DNA from 2 places in the Spongiibacter taiwanensis genome. Region 2 is predicted to be linked to the other one. Evidence: predicted binding sites of a transcription regulator. Region 2 holds the regulator's gene; the other holds the start of a gene.

Region 1 (7,558 bases), 620 kb from region 2:
TGGCTGTAAGTCAGCAGTTGGTGGGTATTGCATGGTTGAGACGGTGGATGGCAACTGGCTGGAAACCGAAGTCGTCGGCTTTGCTAACGACAAACTGCTACTCATGCCCACCGGCGAGTTGCGCGGTGTCATGCCCAACGCCCGGGTGATTCCCATTGAAAAAGGCTCCGACGTGCCGGTTGGCGACGGCCTGTTGGGCCGCGTGCTCGACGGCGCCGGGCGGCCCCTGGATGGCCGGGGCAGCTTGCACTGCAGCGCCAGCCGGCCATTGTCGGGGGAGCCGATTAACCCCCTGTCCAGACAGCCGATTCGGCAGCCCCTCGATGTGGGGGTTAGGGCAATCAATTCCCTGCTCACAGTAGGTCGCGGTCAGCGCCTGGGCCTGTTTGCCGGCAGCGGCGTGGGCAAGAGTGTGCTGCTGGGCATGATGACCCGCTTTACCAGCGCCGATGTGGTGGTGGTTGCCCTGATTGGTGAGCGCGGCCGGGAAGTCAAAGAATTTATCGACAGTATTCTGGGCCCGGAAGAAATGCGCCGGGCGGTGGTGGTGGCGACCCCTGCAGATCACCCGCCGCTGATGCGGATGCGGGCGGCATGGCTGGCCACCTCGATTGCTGAGCACTTTCGGGACCAGGGTAAGCAAGTGTTATTACTAATGGATTCGCTGACCCGCTTCGCCCAAGCTCAACGAGAGATTGCACTGGCCGTGGGTGAACCGCCCGCCACCAAGGGCTACCCGCCGTCGGTGTTTGCCCGCTTACCGGCACTGGTAGAGCGCGCTGGAAATGGCGAGGCTGGCGGAGGGTCCATCACTGCGTTCTACACGGTGCTGGCCGAAGGGGACGATCAGAACGACCCCATCGTGGATTCCGCCAGGGCGATATTGGACGGTCATATCGTGCTGTCCAGAGCGCTGGCCGATGCCGGGCATTTTCCAGCAATAGATATTGAAAAGTCGGTGAGCCGGGCAATGAACGACATCACCGAAAAGGGCCACCAGGATACGGTGCGCTATTTCCGGCAGATGTACTCGCTGTACCAGCAAAACCGGGACCTCATTACCATTGGGGCCTACCAGCGGGGCAGTGATGCCCGATTGGATGAAGCGGTCAGTTTGTGGCCCAAAATTAGCGGGTTTCTGCAACAGGCCTACGACGAATCAGAAACCTTTGATCGAAGCCTGGATGAGTTAAGTCTACTGGTGAGTGGAACTGAATGAAAAAATCCGAGCGCATGGACAGTGTGTTGAAGCTGGCTGACAAAGCGGAGCAGCAAGCCGCCGAGCGATTTGCCGCGAGTCAGCGCAACGCCAACAAGCAACGCCGCAAACTGGATGAACTGAAACAGTATTACCGCGAGTACAGCGCTGCGAGCAGTGCCGCCGGTGCTGGACTGGATCTGCGGCGGTTGCAGGAAACTCGACAGTTTATGAGCAAGCTCGCCACCGCCATCGGCATGCAGCAGGAACAGGTGGATAAGGCTGAGCGCAATATGCAGGGTGAACGCCAGCAGTGGATGAGCACTCGCCAACGCAGCATGAGCCTGGAAAAGCTGACCGAACGCTATCAGCAGAGTGAAGCCCAAGAGGCGGATCGCCGGGAGCAGTTTGTGGCAGATGATATGGCCGCGCAGCGCTTCCTGTGGAATCGGAGCATGCCGGTGCTGTAGTGGCTTTGGTCTGACGTCGGACGCAGTGACGTGGTAAGAGAGCCCGGGGTGATTCGTTGCCTCGGGCTTTTTTTGGGCGGGAGATGCTGGACGGGAGATGCAAGGCGGGAGATGCAAGATGCGAGACGGATGGCACTTACTTTAGATAAATATTGCCCAAATTGTCGTTCCCGCGAAGGCGGGAATCCAGGTTTTGCTGAAATATCAGTGTACCCGCGCACGTGGGTGCCCAGTACTTTGGGCTGAAATATCGTCGTACCCGCGCACGCGGGTATCCAGTATGTTTGCTAACGTAGCCGGGTTTTCTGGATGACCGCATTCGCGAGCATGACCACCTAAAAATGATTCCGCTCAGTAGTGCGCCTTCTCGGGGATGACTGGCTTAAAGTAGAAACAGAATCTTCCGCGACGAGACTTGATTTACCAAAGCCTGAATGTACGACCGTCTGGAGGGGTTACCGAAATATCGTCGTACCCGCGCACGTGGGAATCCTGCAACGATAGCACCGGATATCGTCATACCCGCGAACGCGGGTATCCAGTATGTTTGCTAACGTAGCCGGGTTTTCTGGATGCCCGCGTTCGCGAGCATGACGACCTAAAAATGATTCTGCACAGTAGTGCGCCTTTGCGGGGATGACAGGTTTAATTAAGTGCCATTCAGTCGCGAGACGCCATACGGGTCATCTAGCGCGTTAGCGCTCCGGTGTCTGACCAAAAAACGCCTTAACCAACCTACACAGCCACACTCAAATTTCTGGGGTGCTACCGATTATGATAAGCCGCTGGCACAGCCTTTGCTCTAAACCCTAAAGAGTCACCTAATTTTGCCGCTTTTGGCCCCCTTCAACGGGCTTTGGCGGCCCTAACGCAAACTCTGTTAGAGGCAATTGCACGATGCAAACTCCGGCCATTTCAGTGAGTAATATCTTTGAGTCCCTGCTTGGCAAAGGCGCCCCTTCGGGCGCGGCCAGCGCGGCAGAAACCCCTTTTAATCAACTGTTTACCGCACAGCAGCTGAGTTTGCTGGGCGGTCAGCCCCAGGATTTCGCCGCCATTCAGGCCCAAGCATTGGCCCAATTCAGCCAAGAGCAGGGCGAGGCCTTGTCGGCCGAATCCTTGCTATCGGAGGTTGCCTTGGGCGACGGTGAGGGCTTTCCTCTCGGCGGCAAGGGATTGCCGCAGTTGCAGTCCTTGCTGGCCAGCCAGCCTCAGGGCGTTGGTACTGCGCTGAACGGCGAGATGGCAGCAGAGGGTGACGACGTGGCGGAGTCGGGTTTGGCGCTCTCGGCGATGCTGCAGCAAATGGTTGCCAAAAGGACCGCTGGCGATTCGGTCACCGGAGCGGCGGCTGAAGCCCATGGTGAGCCTGGCAGCTTGAAGACGGCCGATGCCAAGGCGGCGCTGAACCAACTGACGGGAGCCACCCCGGACAAGGCACCCAGCCAGGGTACGCTGGCCTTTGGTGATACGGCGTTAGCCAAACCCGAGGCAATGACCACCGCCGAGGGCTTCCGTCAGGCCCTTGTCCAGCAAAGCGGCGAAACCACCAGCGATGAAAAAGTCGGTGCTATCACCGAGAAGGCCGACAGTGATATTGAACTGGCCAGCTTGATGCGGGATCTGCGTGGTGCGCAAAACTCGGCCCAAACCAAAGCGCCAGCCATGTTCACCGTGAGCCAGAACGCGGTCACTGACCCCGCCTGGAGTCAGGCAATGGCAGCCCGGGTGGGTTATATGATGAACAACGGGGTTCACACGGCCACCGTGCAACTACACCCCGAAGAACTGGGCAGTATTCAAGTGCAGATCAGCCTCGATGGCGATAGCAGCCGTGTGCAGTTTCAAACTCAGCACGCTGAGACCAGTGAGCTGGTGGAGCGAATGTTGCCGCGTTTGACGCAGGGCTTTGAACAGCAGGGCCTGCGCCTGGACGATGTAAAAGTCAGCCTGATGAACCAGAATGCTAACGCCAGTCTCGCCCAGGGTCAGGGACAAGGCCAGAACGCCGCGACCGGTCAAGGTGGCAATAATCCGGGCGCGCGGGGTGATCAGCAGGGCAACATGGGGGGCAATGGCGAAGGCGAAGTATTGCGTAATGTGGTACTGAGTCGGGCCGGTGGGGTGGATGATTACGCTTAGTGGTCCGTGCGGCAAATAAGGTCACACTCAGAGCGTCTGTGTGGGTGCGAACCGAGGCGGTTTCGCCTCTAATGGCCCAGTCCTTAGCAAGGCGGGCGCGCCCGCACAGGCGCTCCCGAAGGGCCGCAGCACAAGGGATTTTGGACTGCGTTGCAGCCCTTGCAAAGGGCCGGGCCATTCCCTGCGGACTGCGCCTTGCCAAAACCCCTTGTGCTGTGGCTCAGCGTAACCGTATTTGCCGCACGGACCACTAGTGCTCCATGCAAAAATGCGATTGTGTCGGCCGCTTGCATCATTATCCCCTTTTACAGCGGTAGTTTTGTAAACTGTTGCAAAGATAAGGAACCCATAAGGGCCAGTGAGTGAGCTCCCCAAGCAAAGTCGTTTTCTGTTTTACCCTGATTTTTTCTGCCTGTTTGAGCTTTGCCGGGGATAAATACACCGACCTTACCGATAGCAGTCAGAGTCCGGGATTCAGCAAGCGCATCGTGCGGCATGAGGACAGCCAGTTTTCGGTCATGGTGGGCATGCGCGTCCATCTGGCGCTGACGACGTTAATGGGAGAGCCGTTGGTCTACTGCCCGGCGACATGGTGGCTAGATGAGATATACGATCACAGTAGCGGCGAGGCAAGTGTCCATAAATTTCCGGTAGACCTGCTCCCCGCGAGTGTTCAGCGTGATCTGGATTTTTACAGCCCCAAACTCATTTTCAAGCTGAAAAGTGGTTATTTACTGGCTTGTGATCCGGGTGTGATGTCGGAAGCTGCTAGTGAAGCACCCAGTTTTACCGTTCCTGCCAGCCCAGCATGGGGAAAGCTGCTGTTTTCGAGGGAGGGGGATAAGTCATCTTTTCTCCCGGCGGAGCGTGCTCAGTCGATTTTGCGCGATCTTTTTGAAAGCCAGCAGCACTCCGCTCACGTTGTCAGTGAAGTGTGGATCGCCGACGAGTCAAAAATTAACCTGTGGTCGCTAGCAAGATTCCGTGCGCAAAATGCCATGAATGCGCTTTCCCGGCAGAGGGAGCAGAGCACAGACCCGCAGCGTATAAGTGAGTTGGACAGGGCCATTGGTGATCAGGCTGGCCGATTCAGAGCGGCCTTTAACAAGAGTATGTCTATGCCGGGGCGGTTTGCCCGGCAACGTGGCCTGAAGACCACCCCTTGTCAGCAACAGGCAGCAAAGGCCCTGACCACACTCGCCGAAGCGGCTGAGATTGGTCGTCGTATGCAGCGATGTATTCCGAACGCTCCCAAAGCCGCCACCGCCAAATCGGTACCGGATTTACGCCTGCAGACGGCGGAGCTGGAGCAGGTCGGCGAGATTCAAATCAGCGGTGATCTTCGCTACGTTAAATCGATGAGTTCAGGGGTGGTGCTGCAAAAGTACGATGATCTCTATTTTCACCGTCGCGATGGTGATCTTCGTCAGCTTGATGGCCAGTTGGCCAAGCGCACGCTAGCAAATTACGCCAATGTCATTGAGCGTGATAACGGTAGTTTTCTGACTTACCTTCAGGGCACTCAGCTGGCGCATTACGGTAAAAGCGGGCGCAGGTTGGCAGCGCTGGCTTTGCACACCCAAAATGCCACGGTCATGCGCAGTAAATCACGTGAAGGCAGCAGCCTCATTGAGCTTGCGCCGGGCCCCGACGGTTCAGTTCTGGCGGTCTATCTATCGACAACAAACCAGCGGGATGATCACAGGCTGGAAGTTGATCAGTGGCGAGGCGGCGAATTGGTAAGCTTGGTCAGCAGGCCGTTGGGTGCCACCTTGTACTGGCCTCAGCTCACTGTGAATACCACCGGACCCGGTGGGTATTGCTGGCTTCAGGCAGAGCTAAGTTACACCTCTGCGGACGAAAAAGTGGTGCAACACCAATTCTGCCTGCGCCACCAAGGTGATCGCTACCAGCTCGATTCAGTGGACCTTGCCACGCGAACTGCTATTGAGGAAGCAAATCAGAAACAGCGCAATTTGTTTGCCCAGCGCGCCGAGCGTCTGCAGTATCCTGAGTGGCTCGAAGAGGAACACTTTGCACACCAGGCTGGGGTTTACCATTACAGCGCAAGAGAATCGAAAGGTTTGAGCGATGGTGAGAACGATACTGGTTGGATTTATTTGCGCAGCCCGAGCGGTGCGTATTTGTTGCCGAAATCCTTTGGTGTGCGAGAGCGGCTGAGAGCGGTCGATGCTGACGGGAAGTGTCTGGCAACCGGCCAAGGAAAGATATTTCGATTCTATTGCGTTAAATAAGGGCTAATCGGAGAGCGAATAATGACCATTGACGACAAAAGCCCGAGTGACCCAAAGCGACTACTCGATCACATCTGCCGCTGCTGCGGCCACCGCTACGCCCTGCCCAGTATGAATCGCGAGGGATTCACCGTGTGGCATTGCCCCGCCTGCGACCTTGAAGAGCGAATTCATATCACACCCCGGCGGTGAGATCGCGACGACTGAGCCGTTTCTGCCGTCGTGGATTAATCGCTATACAAATCCCCGCTATCACTCCTAAAATTCCGCCACGCAAATCTGCCGGGCTAGCCCGGCCCCTATACAGGAAGCAAGCCCATGCCGAAGGCGAGTGAGATCAAAAAGAATATGGCGTTGGATTACAACGGCGGCACTTACATGGTGAAGGATATCGAGCGTTCGGCGCCCCAGGGTCGGGCCGGGGGTAGTTTATACCGGATGCGTATGTACGATGTGGTGACCGGCCACAAGATCGACGAGACCTTTAAGGACTCGGATATTTTGAATTTTGCCGATTTAAGCCGTCGAGCGGTGATGTATTCCTATGCCGATGGCGATGAGCATGTGTTTCTCGATCAGGAAGATTTCTCCCTCTACAACCTCAATAAAGACGCCATCGCTGAAGAGATGATGTTTATCAACGAGGATACGCCCGGCGTGCATGTCGTGGTGGTCAACGATATGCCGGTGGCGCTGGATATGCCGACCAGTGTGGAGCTGGATGTGGTAGAGACGGACCCTTCAATTAAAGGCGCATCGGCGACCTCCCGGACCAAGCCCGCCAAATTGTCGACGGGCTTGACCGTGCAGGTGCCGGAGTACATCGCTACGGGTGATCGCATTAAGGTGAATGTTGAAGAGCGCCGGTTTATGTCCCGGGCGGAAAAGTAAGCGGGCATCCCCCGATATCAATGACGGGGGAGGCTGGTTGCGGGTAGGTGATTAGGCTTTGGCCAGTGCGTGGCTGCGGGAGTTTTGCTGGCTGACGCCATTGGCGGTATACACGCCGCCGTCATCGCCAAGCCCGAGAATATCCAGGGCGCGACGGGTATAGCGCAATTGCGACGACACATGGGCGCCGGCCTGCTGATTCAGTCGCTGGCAGTTGGCCAGGCTGAGCCGGATAGTGTCGGGCAATTGTGGTGAGACTTCGGGGTGGCTGCTTAAATAGGCCTGGCGCTGGGCCTCTAGAGTCTGCAGGGTGGTGCTGAGGCGGGTTTTTTGCTCAGCCAGTGCCAGCAATTGGCCGTGCTCGGGTGCCCGCTCCAGATTTTCGCACTCCTGGCTCAACAGAGCTTCCAGTGCAGCGCTATGGGTTTCGATGGCTTGCAGCAGATCGAGATATTCCATATCAGCGCACCGATACCATTTCCATGTCGATAAAGGCTGCCGCCAGCCGCTTGGCGTCCACGACGTATTCGCCGTTGCGAATGGCAGTTTTGATCGCGTCGACCTTGGCCCGGTCAATGCCGTCGCTGGCGTTCACCGCCGCG
Region 2 (7,558 bases):
TGGGGGGTACCTACCTTTACCTCACGCAGTTCAGCGAGAGCGGCAAGCTGAGCATTGTCGAGCGTTTTGACCCCACCCCGGATGTGGATTCCTACCTTGAAGGCATTGAGGGCATCAAATACCGGGAAGATGGCGCCGTGGCCTACCGTTGGCGGGCCGTCAGCGCCGAACGTTACATTTCAGATGGCTCTGTGCGCTTGCAAGAACCCTCTTATTTAGGGAATATCGCCGAGCAGCGCCCGTGGACTGCCACCGCCACAGAGGGTCGCCTGAACAGTAGCGGCCAGCACCTGCAGCTCAACCAGGATGTGGTCGTGCGCGAATTGATCAGACAAGCTGAAATAAGAACCAACGTGTTGAAAATCGACCTGCAAGAAAGTGAAGTCAGCACCGACCAAGCCCTCACACTGCTCCTGCCCAACGGCACCACAAAAGCCACCGGCATGTACGCGTCGCTGCGAGAAGAGCGGGTAGAACTCCTTGATAACGTCAGGGGGCATTATGCGCCCCGCTAAACTGTTGGCCGCCGCGATAGCCATGTCGACGCTCAACGTTGCGCCCCTGCACGCCTTGCCCGATGACCGCAATCAGGCCATCAATCTCAGCTCAGATCGCGCCACCTATGAAAACAATCAGGGCATCTACAGTGGCAACGTGAAGATGTCCCAGGGCACCCTGAAAATTCAGGCCGACAAACTCACCATTGTCGAGAGTGATCGCAAAGTCGAAAAAGTGATCGCTCAGGGCAACCCGGCCAAATTCGAACAACAACCCAGAGCCGGTGAAGGCGTAGTGGTTGCCAGCGCCGGCACCATTGAATACCGCCTGGCCGACGAGGAAATTCTGCTTCAGCAAAATGCCAGCATCACCCATCAGGGCTCAAAAATCAGCGGTGATCGAGTGGTGTATAGCGGCAAAAAACAAACCGTTGTCGCCGACGGAGGCAGTGCCGCAGAAAACGGCCGGGTGAGAATGACCCTGCAACCCCAGAGCAATGGCGAGGTCAACTCCCAGGGTGGCAAACAAAACACCCCGGTCAATGACGACAACGACGGAGAGACTTCGCCCTAATGCCGGTTCTGAACGCGCACAACCTCGCCAAGGCCTATAAAGGGCGGCAGATTATTCGGGACGTCTCGCTGAGCATCCGCAGCGGCGAAATTGTCGGCTTGCTGGGTCCCAATGGCGCGGGCAAAACCACCTGCTTTTACATGATTGTCGGGATTGTGAACGCCGACCGTGGTCGTATAACGTTGGACGATCGCGACCTTACTCCCATGTCCGTCCATGGCCGGGCCCAATGTGGCGTAGGCTACCTGCCTCAGGAAGCGTCGATTTTTCGCAAATTGAGCGTCGCCGACAACATCATGGCAATTCTCGAAACACGCAAAGACCTGAATCGCAGCCAGCGCAAGGAAAAACTCGAAGCGCTGCTGCAGGAATTTCACATCACCCATATCCGCAAATCCAAGGGCATGACCCTGTCTGGCGGTGAACGTCGCCGGGTCGAGATCGCCCGGGCCCTGGCCACCGAGCCCAGCTTCATCCTGCTCGACGAACCCTTTGCCGGAGTTGACCCCATTTCCGTCAACGATATCCAGCAAATCATCCGTCACCTGCAGGCCCGGGGTATCGGCGTGCTGATCACCGATCACAACGTCCGGGAAACCCTGCACATCTGCGAAAAAGCCTACATTGTCGGTGAAGGCAGAATCGTCGCCGAAGGCGATGCGAACACCGTGCTAAATAGCGAGATCGTCCGGGAAATTTACCTAGGCGACAAATTTACACTTTAATTTCTGCCAGATTTTTGATTCGGCACAGCTATTGCAGGGATCGAGAGAGGCGTCTACACTCAAGTTGGACATTCGAGGGCACTGCCCGTCGTAGAATGCTTGGGCATCCCGCCCTCTGGTAGAGCACAATGTGCTCGCGTTACCTTCTTAATGTTGTAGAAGCCACTGCTTATGAAACAATCGCTCCAGCTCAAGGTTGGCCAGCAGCTGACCATGACCCCGCAGCTGCAACAGGCGATTCGTTTACTTCAACTTTCCACCCTCGATCTTCAGCAAGAAATTCAGTCGGCTCTGGATTCCAATCCACTACTGGAAATCGGCGAGGATGACACCCCAGAAGGCGAACCCGCCCAGCAGAACACCCCCGCCGCGGCGCCAGAATCCACCACCGCTGAACGCAGCCAGACAGAAGAGACTAAAGAAACCTCCGCCAGCAGCGACGACAGCTGGGCCGAGCGCAGCGAAATCCCGGAAGATCTGCCCGTCGACAGCCAGTGGGATGATGTTTACCAAAGCAGCGGCAGCGCCTCCCTCGGGCCAGCCGACGACAGCGAGTTCAGCAATGACTTTCGCCAGGGTAGCTCCGACTCCCTGCAGGACCACTTGCGCTGGCAGCTGAACCTCAGCCGTCTCTCTGATATCGATCAGTTGATCGCCGATGCTATTGTTGATGCCATCGACGAGAAGGGCCGGCTCACCGTGTCGGTGGAGGATCTGGTCGAGAGCTTCGACAATGAAGATATTGAAGCCGAAGAAGTACAGGCGGTATTACGCCTTATCCAGAATTTTGATCCCCCTGGGGTCGGCGGCCGCGACCTCCAGGAATGCCTGCTGATCCAGCTGCGCCAGTTGCCCCCGGAAACGCCCTGGCGGGAGGAAGCGCTGCTAGTGGTCGGCCAGTACATGGCCCAATTGGGCAACCGGGATTACAACCAGATCATGCGCCGCTGTCGCATCAAGGAAGATCAGCTCAAGGAAATCCTCAAGCTGATCCAGTCGCTGAACCCCACTCCTGGCGACGCCATCGGTGGCAGCGAAACGGAATATGTGGTCCCGGATGTGTTCGTCAGCAAAAAGGAAGGCCGCTGGCTGGTGGAGCTGAACCCGGACATCGCCCCCAAAATCCAGATCAACTCCCATTACGCGGCGCTGGCACGGCAAAGTAGCAACAGCAACGACAACGACTACATTCGCGACAATCTGCAGGAGGCTCGCTGGTTCATCAAAAGCCTGCAAAGTCGCAACGAAACACTGATGAAAGTGGCCAGCAAGATTGTTGAATACCAGCGGGGATTTCTAGAATATGGTGAGGAGGCAATGAAGCCTCTCGTTCTGCACGATATCGCCGAGGCCGTAGGCATGCACGAATCCACCATTTCCCGGGTCACCACCCAAAAATACATGCACACCCCCCGCGGCATTTTCGAACTGAAGTTCTTTTTCTCCAGCCATGTGTCCACCGACACCGGCGGGGAATGCTCATCCACCGCCATTCGGGCGCTCATCAAGAAATTGGTTGCGGCCGAAAATCCCAGAAAGCCCCTCAGCGACAGCAAAATTACCGAACTGCTGGCTGACCAGGGCATTCAAGTGGCCCGGCGAACCATTGCGAAATATCGGGAATCACTGGTCATTCCGCCCTCAAACGAGCGGAAGCGGCTGGTATAGTGGCCGCGACTCAGGTCGCGACCGTCACTTGCGCGCCGGGAGGCGCTGATTGCTTACAGCGATGAAGGAGCAAAAATATGCAGATAACTGTTAGTGGTCATCACGTAGAAGTTACCCCCGCTCTCCGCGACTACGTTAACAACAAGCTTTCCAAGCTGCAGCGACATTTCGACAACATTACCAATACCGACGTCACCCTGACGGTCGAAAAGTTAATCCAGAAGGCAGAAGCCACTGTCCATGTTGCCGGCGCAGATCTGTTCGCCACCTGCGAGTCACAGGATATGTACGCCGCCATCGACAGTCTCACCGACAAGCTCGATCGGCAACTCATCAAACACAAGGAAAAGCACCTGGCTCGCTAGCGCCAGCTTTGCTACCAGATTGCGATAACCATGAACCTAGACTCCATCCTCAGCCAAGGACGTACCCATTGTGGTACGTCCGTTAACAGCAAAAAACGCCTCCTTGAACAAGTTGCCAAGTTCATCAGCGAGGACGATCACAACTACGATCCCGACGAGCTGTTCAATGACCTGCTTGCCCGGGAGCGCCTTGGCAGCACCGGCATCGGCCACGGGGTGGCCATTCCCCATTGCCGCAGCAGCCGCTGTGAAAGTATTACCGGCCTGTTGGTACGCCTTGAAAAGGCCATCGAATTTGAATCCATTGACGATCAACCGGTCGACCTGGTGTTTGCCCTGATCGTACCGGCAGAGGCCCACGACGAGCACGTTAAAGTGCTGGGTGCCCTCGCCTCCGCCTTCAACGAAGAGAGTTTTCGTCGCAGCCTGCGCCAGGCAGAAGACGCTGCCGCCCTTTTTAAGGCAGCTATCGCTCACTGACCCAAGGGCGCCAGCCTATGCAACTGACCATCATTAGCGGCCGCTCCGGATCGGGCAAAAGTACCGCACTGCACCAGCTGGAAGACGAAGGCTTTTACGCCATCGACAATCTTCCCATTGCGCTGTTGCCCGAGCTGGTCAGAGAACTGTCCCAAAAGCCCATCAAGGCCCACCAGAAAGTGGCGGTGTGTATCGACGCCCGCAACTCCGAAACCGAGCTACAGCGCTTCAGATCACTGTGCGACCAGGTTCGCCAGTACGCCGATCTGCGCATCGTGTTTCTCGATGCCGCCGAAGACAAACTGATTAAACGGTTCAGCGAAACGCGCCGCCGTCACCCGCTGACCAGCTCGGCGCTGCCGCTGGCCGACGCGATCAAGCTTGAGGCCTTGCTGCTGGAGCCCATCGTGATGGAAGCCTCCCTGACCATCGACAGCAGCGACATGACGGTCCACGACCTGCGCGGCGCGATCCGCGACCGTATTCTGGGTGCCGAGGCAGCAACCCTGGCGATTCAACTAAAATCCTTTGGTTTCAAGCGCGGCCTGCCCATTGATGCCGACCAGGTATACGACTTGCGCATGCTGCCCAATCCCCACTGGGACGAAGCACTGCGCGGTCTTACGGGCCGCGACCAGCCCGTGGCTGACTTCCTCGATGCGCAAGACGACGTGCAGCAGATGTACGCCGACATCCTCGCCTACCTGGGCCATTGGCTGCCCAAAATCGAGGCCAGCAACCGGAGTTACTTCACCGTTGCCATTGGTTGCACGGGCGGACAGCATCGGTCAGTATACATGGCGGAAAAACTGGCCAGTGCTCTTCTCCCCAAGCACCCCGGCCTTCAAGTTCGCCATCGCGAACTGCAACAATAGATGAACTGGCATGGTTGAAACCAAGATAACAATCATAAATAAGCTTGGTCTGCACGCCCGCGCGGCGGCAAAGTTTGTCGGCACGGCGGGCGCTTTCAGCGCCCGGATTGAAGCCGAGGTAAACGGCCGCACCGTGGACGGCAAAAGCATCATGGCCGTCATGATGCTCGCCGCCACCAAAGGCACCGAAATGACCCTTCGCTGCGAAGGCGACGATGAGCAGAAAGCCCTGGCTGCGCTAGTGGAAATAATCAACAACCGCTTTGACGAAGGCGAATAAGCACTCAGCACTGCTACTTTAAGCCGGCAATCGGTCCGCGATTCGATTGTTGTCGACACCCCTTTCAAGGATAATTCTGCACTGCGGCGCACCGGCGACGCCCCTCCCCCAAGATTTTCAGAGAGCCCTATGGCGGCAAGCGCAGAACAGCACTACACCGAATCCCAACTCGAGGCCATTAATCAGGCCCTGAGCGGTGGCGGTTTCCTGCAGATTCGCCGCATGATCAACGGCTTGCCTCCCGCGGATGCCGCCCACCTCATTGAATCCACCCCGCAGAAAGTCCGGGCGGTGCTCTGGCAGCTAGTGGATATCGAAAACGAGGGGGACATTCTCCAGTACCTCAACGATGAGGTGCAGAGTCAGTTCCTGCGGCAAATGGACGCCGAAGAAGTGGCCGCCATGACCGAGGGGCTGGAGGCCGACGATATCGCCGACATCCTCCAGCAACTGCCAGACCGGGTCATCCGGGAAGTGCTGGACTCCATGGACCAGCAGGACCGGCTGCGGATCGAACACGTATTGTCCTACGACGAGGACAGCGCCGGCGGTCTGATGAACACCGACACCATCACGGTGCGGCCTAACATCACCCTGGACGTTGCCCTGCGTTATCTGCGCCGCCATGACAATTTGCCGGAGATGACTGACAGCCTGATTGTGGTGAACCGCAACGACCAGTACATCGGCCTGCTGTCCCTGCGCAAACTGCTAGTGTCTGATCCCAACGTCACCGTGCGGGAGGTAATGGACACCGAGGTAGAGCCCATTCCGGCCGACCTCCCCGCCGCCCAGGTGGCCACCCTGTTCCAGCGCCACGACTGGGTCTCCGCACCAGTTGTCGATGCCGAACACAACCTGCTCGGCCGTATCACCATCGACGATGTGGTCGATGTTATTCGGGAAGAGTCCGACCACTCCCTGATGAGTATGGCGGGCCTGGACGAAGATGAAGACACCTTTGCTGCGGTGCTGACCACCGCCCCCCGCCGGGCCGTATGGCTGGGTATCAACCTGATCACCGCCTTTATCGCCTCCGGGGTGATCAATATGTTCGAGGGCACCATCGAAAAAGTCGTGGCCCTTGCCGTGCTGATGCCCATCGTCGCCAGCATGGGCGGCGTGGCCGGCACCCAGACCCTCACCGTGGTGATTCGCGGCATGGCACTTGGCCATATCAGCCGCAACAACAGTCGCTGGCTGGTGAGCAGAGAATTACTTGTCGGCGCCATGAACGGACTGGTGTGGGCGCTGGTCATCGCGCTGGCGGCCACCCTGTGGTTCGACGACCCGATGATCGGCGTCATCATTGCCGCCGCCATTGTCATCAATCTGATTACCGCTGCCCTCGCCGGGGCGCTGTTGCCCCTGGCAATGAAATCGCTGAATATCGATCCCGCCCTGGCCGGTGGTGTGGTGTTAACCACGGTCACCGATGTGGTGGGCTTCCTTTCATTCCTTGGCTTGGCCAGCCTTTTTTACGCGTAAACCGGATGTAATGTGAACGACGACGCCAACGAAAAACCCAGTAAAACCGCCCTCAAAAAGGAAATGCTGGAGCTCCAGGACCTGGGCAAGCAACTCATCGAACTCAGTGACGCCGAGTTCGCCAAAATTCCAATCAGCGACGACGATCTGATTGAGGCCATCGCCACAGCCAAGCGCATCAAGAGCCGCGAGGGCCTGCGCCGCCAGATGCAGTATATTGGCAAGCTGATGCGCCTGACCGACCCTGAGCCCATTCGCGAAGCCTTAGCGGAGCGCCAGCGAGGCCATCAAGAGCTGGCCCGCCAGTTTCACGCCTTGGAGGAAATGCGGGACCGCCTGGTCGAAGTGGGTATCAGTGCGGTAGAGGAAGTGGTGGAGCAGTACCCCGAAGCGGATCGCCAGCAGCTGCGCCAACTTATTCTGCAAGCGGGAAAGGAAGCCGCAAACAATAAGCCGCCAGCAGCAAAGCGCAAGTTATTTAAATACCTGCGCAGCCTGCACGAGCACCAGAATGAATAAGCCCTAGCGAGGCAAATTGCGGCGGTGACTGGCGACCGGCATTTGCTGGCGAATGCGCTGTTGGGCCGCCGCATCAAACGCGGCGAC

The links. Region 2 encodes sigma-54, which starts transcription at its own class of promoters, with help from an activator protein. Its sites were predicted from a motif close to TGGCACANNNNTTGCNNT; they were not measured.
Region 1: NCG89_RS03170 (flagellar hook-length control protein FliK) is a predicted target of sigma-54. The motif match lies at 2,455-2,472, and genes of this name have one in related genera.

What each region holds. Positions count from the first base shown of each region.
Region 1 is NZ_CP098455.1:647,943-655,500, reverse strand. Features, by position in the region: gene fliI (flagellar protein export ATPase FliI) at 1-1,219, shown strand, start outside; gene fliJ (flagellar export protein FliJ) at 1,216-1,668, shown strand; gene NCG89_RS03170 (flagellar hook-length control protein FliK) at 2,587-3,810, shown strand; gene NCG89_RS03165 (hypothetical protein) at 4,173-6,065, shown strand; gene NCG89_RS03160 (hypothetical protein) at 6,087-6,257, shown strand; gene efpL (elongation factor P-like protein EfpL) at 6,384-6,956, shown strand; gene NCG89_RS03150 (flagellar export chaperone FlgN) at 7,008-7,415, opposite strand; gene flgM (flagellar biosynthesis anti-sigma factor FlgM) at 7,417-7,558, opposite strand, start outside.
Region 2 is NZ_CP098455.1:1,266,927-1,274,484, forward strand. Features, by position in the region: gene lptC (LPS export ABC transporter periplasmic protein LptC) at 1-515, shown strand, start outside; gene lptA (lipopolysaccharide transport periplasmic protein LptA) at 502-1,071, shown strand; gene lptB (LPS export ABC transporter ATP-binding protein) at 1,071-1,796, shown strand; gene NCG89_RS05910 (RNA polymerase factor sigma-54) at 1,968-3,464, shown strand; gene hpf (ribosome hibernation-promoting factor, HPF/YfiA family) at 3,542-3,829, shown strand; gene NCG89_RS05920 (PTS sugar transporter subunit IIA) at 3,860-4,309, shown strand; gene rapZ (RNase adapter RapZ) at 4,327-5,184, shown strand; gene NCG89_RS05930 (HPr family phosphocarrier protein) at 5,195-5,464, shown strand; gene mgtE (magnesium transporter) at 5,594-6,952, shown strand; gene yjgA (ribosome biogenesis factor YjgA) at 6,965-7,471, shown strand; gene NCG89_RS05945 (carbon-nitrogen hydrolase family protein) at 7,475-7,558, opposite strand, start outside.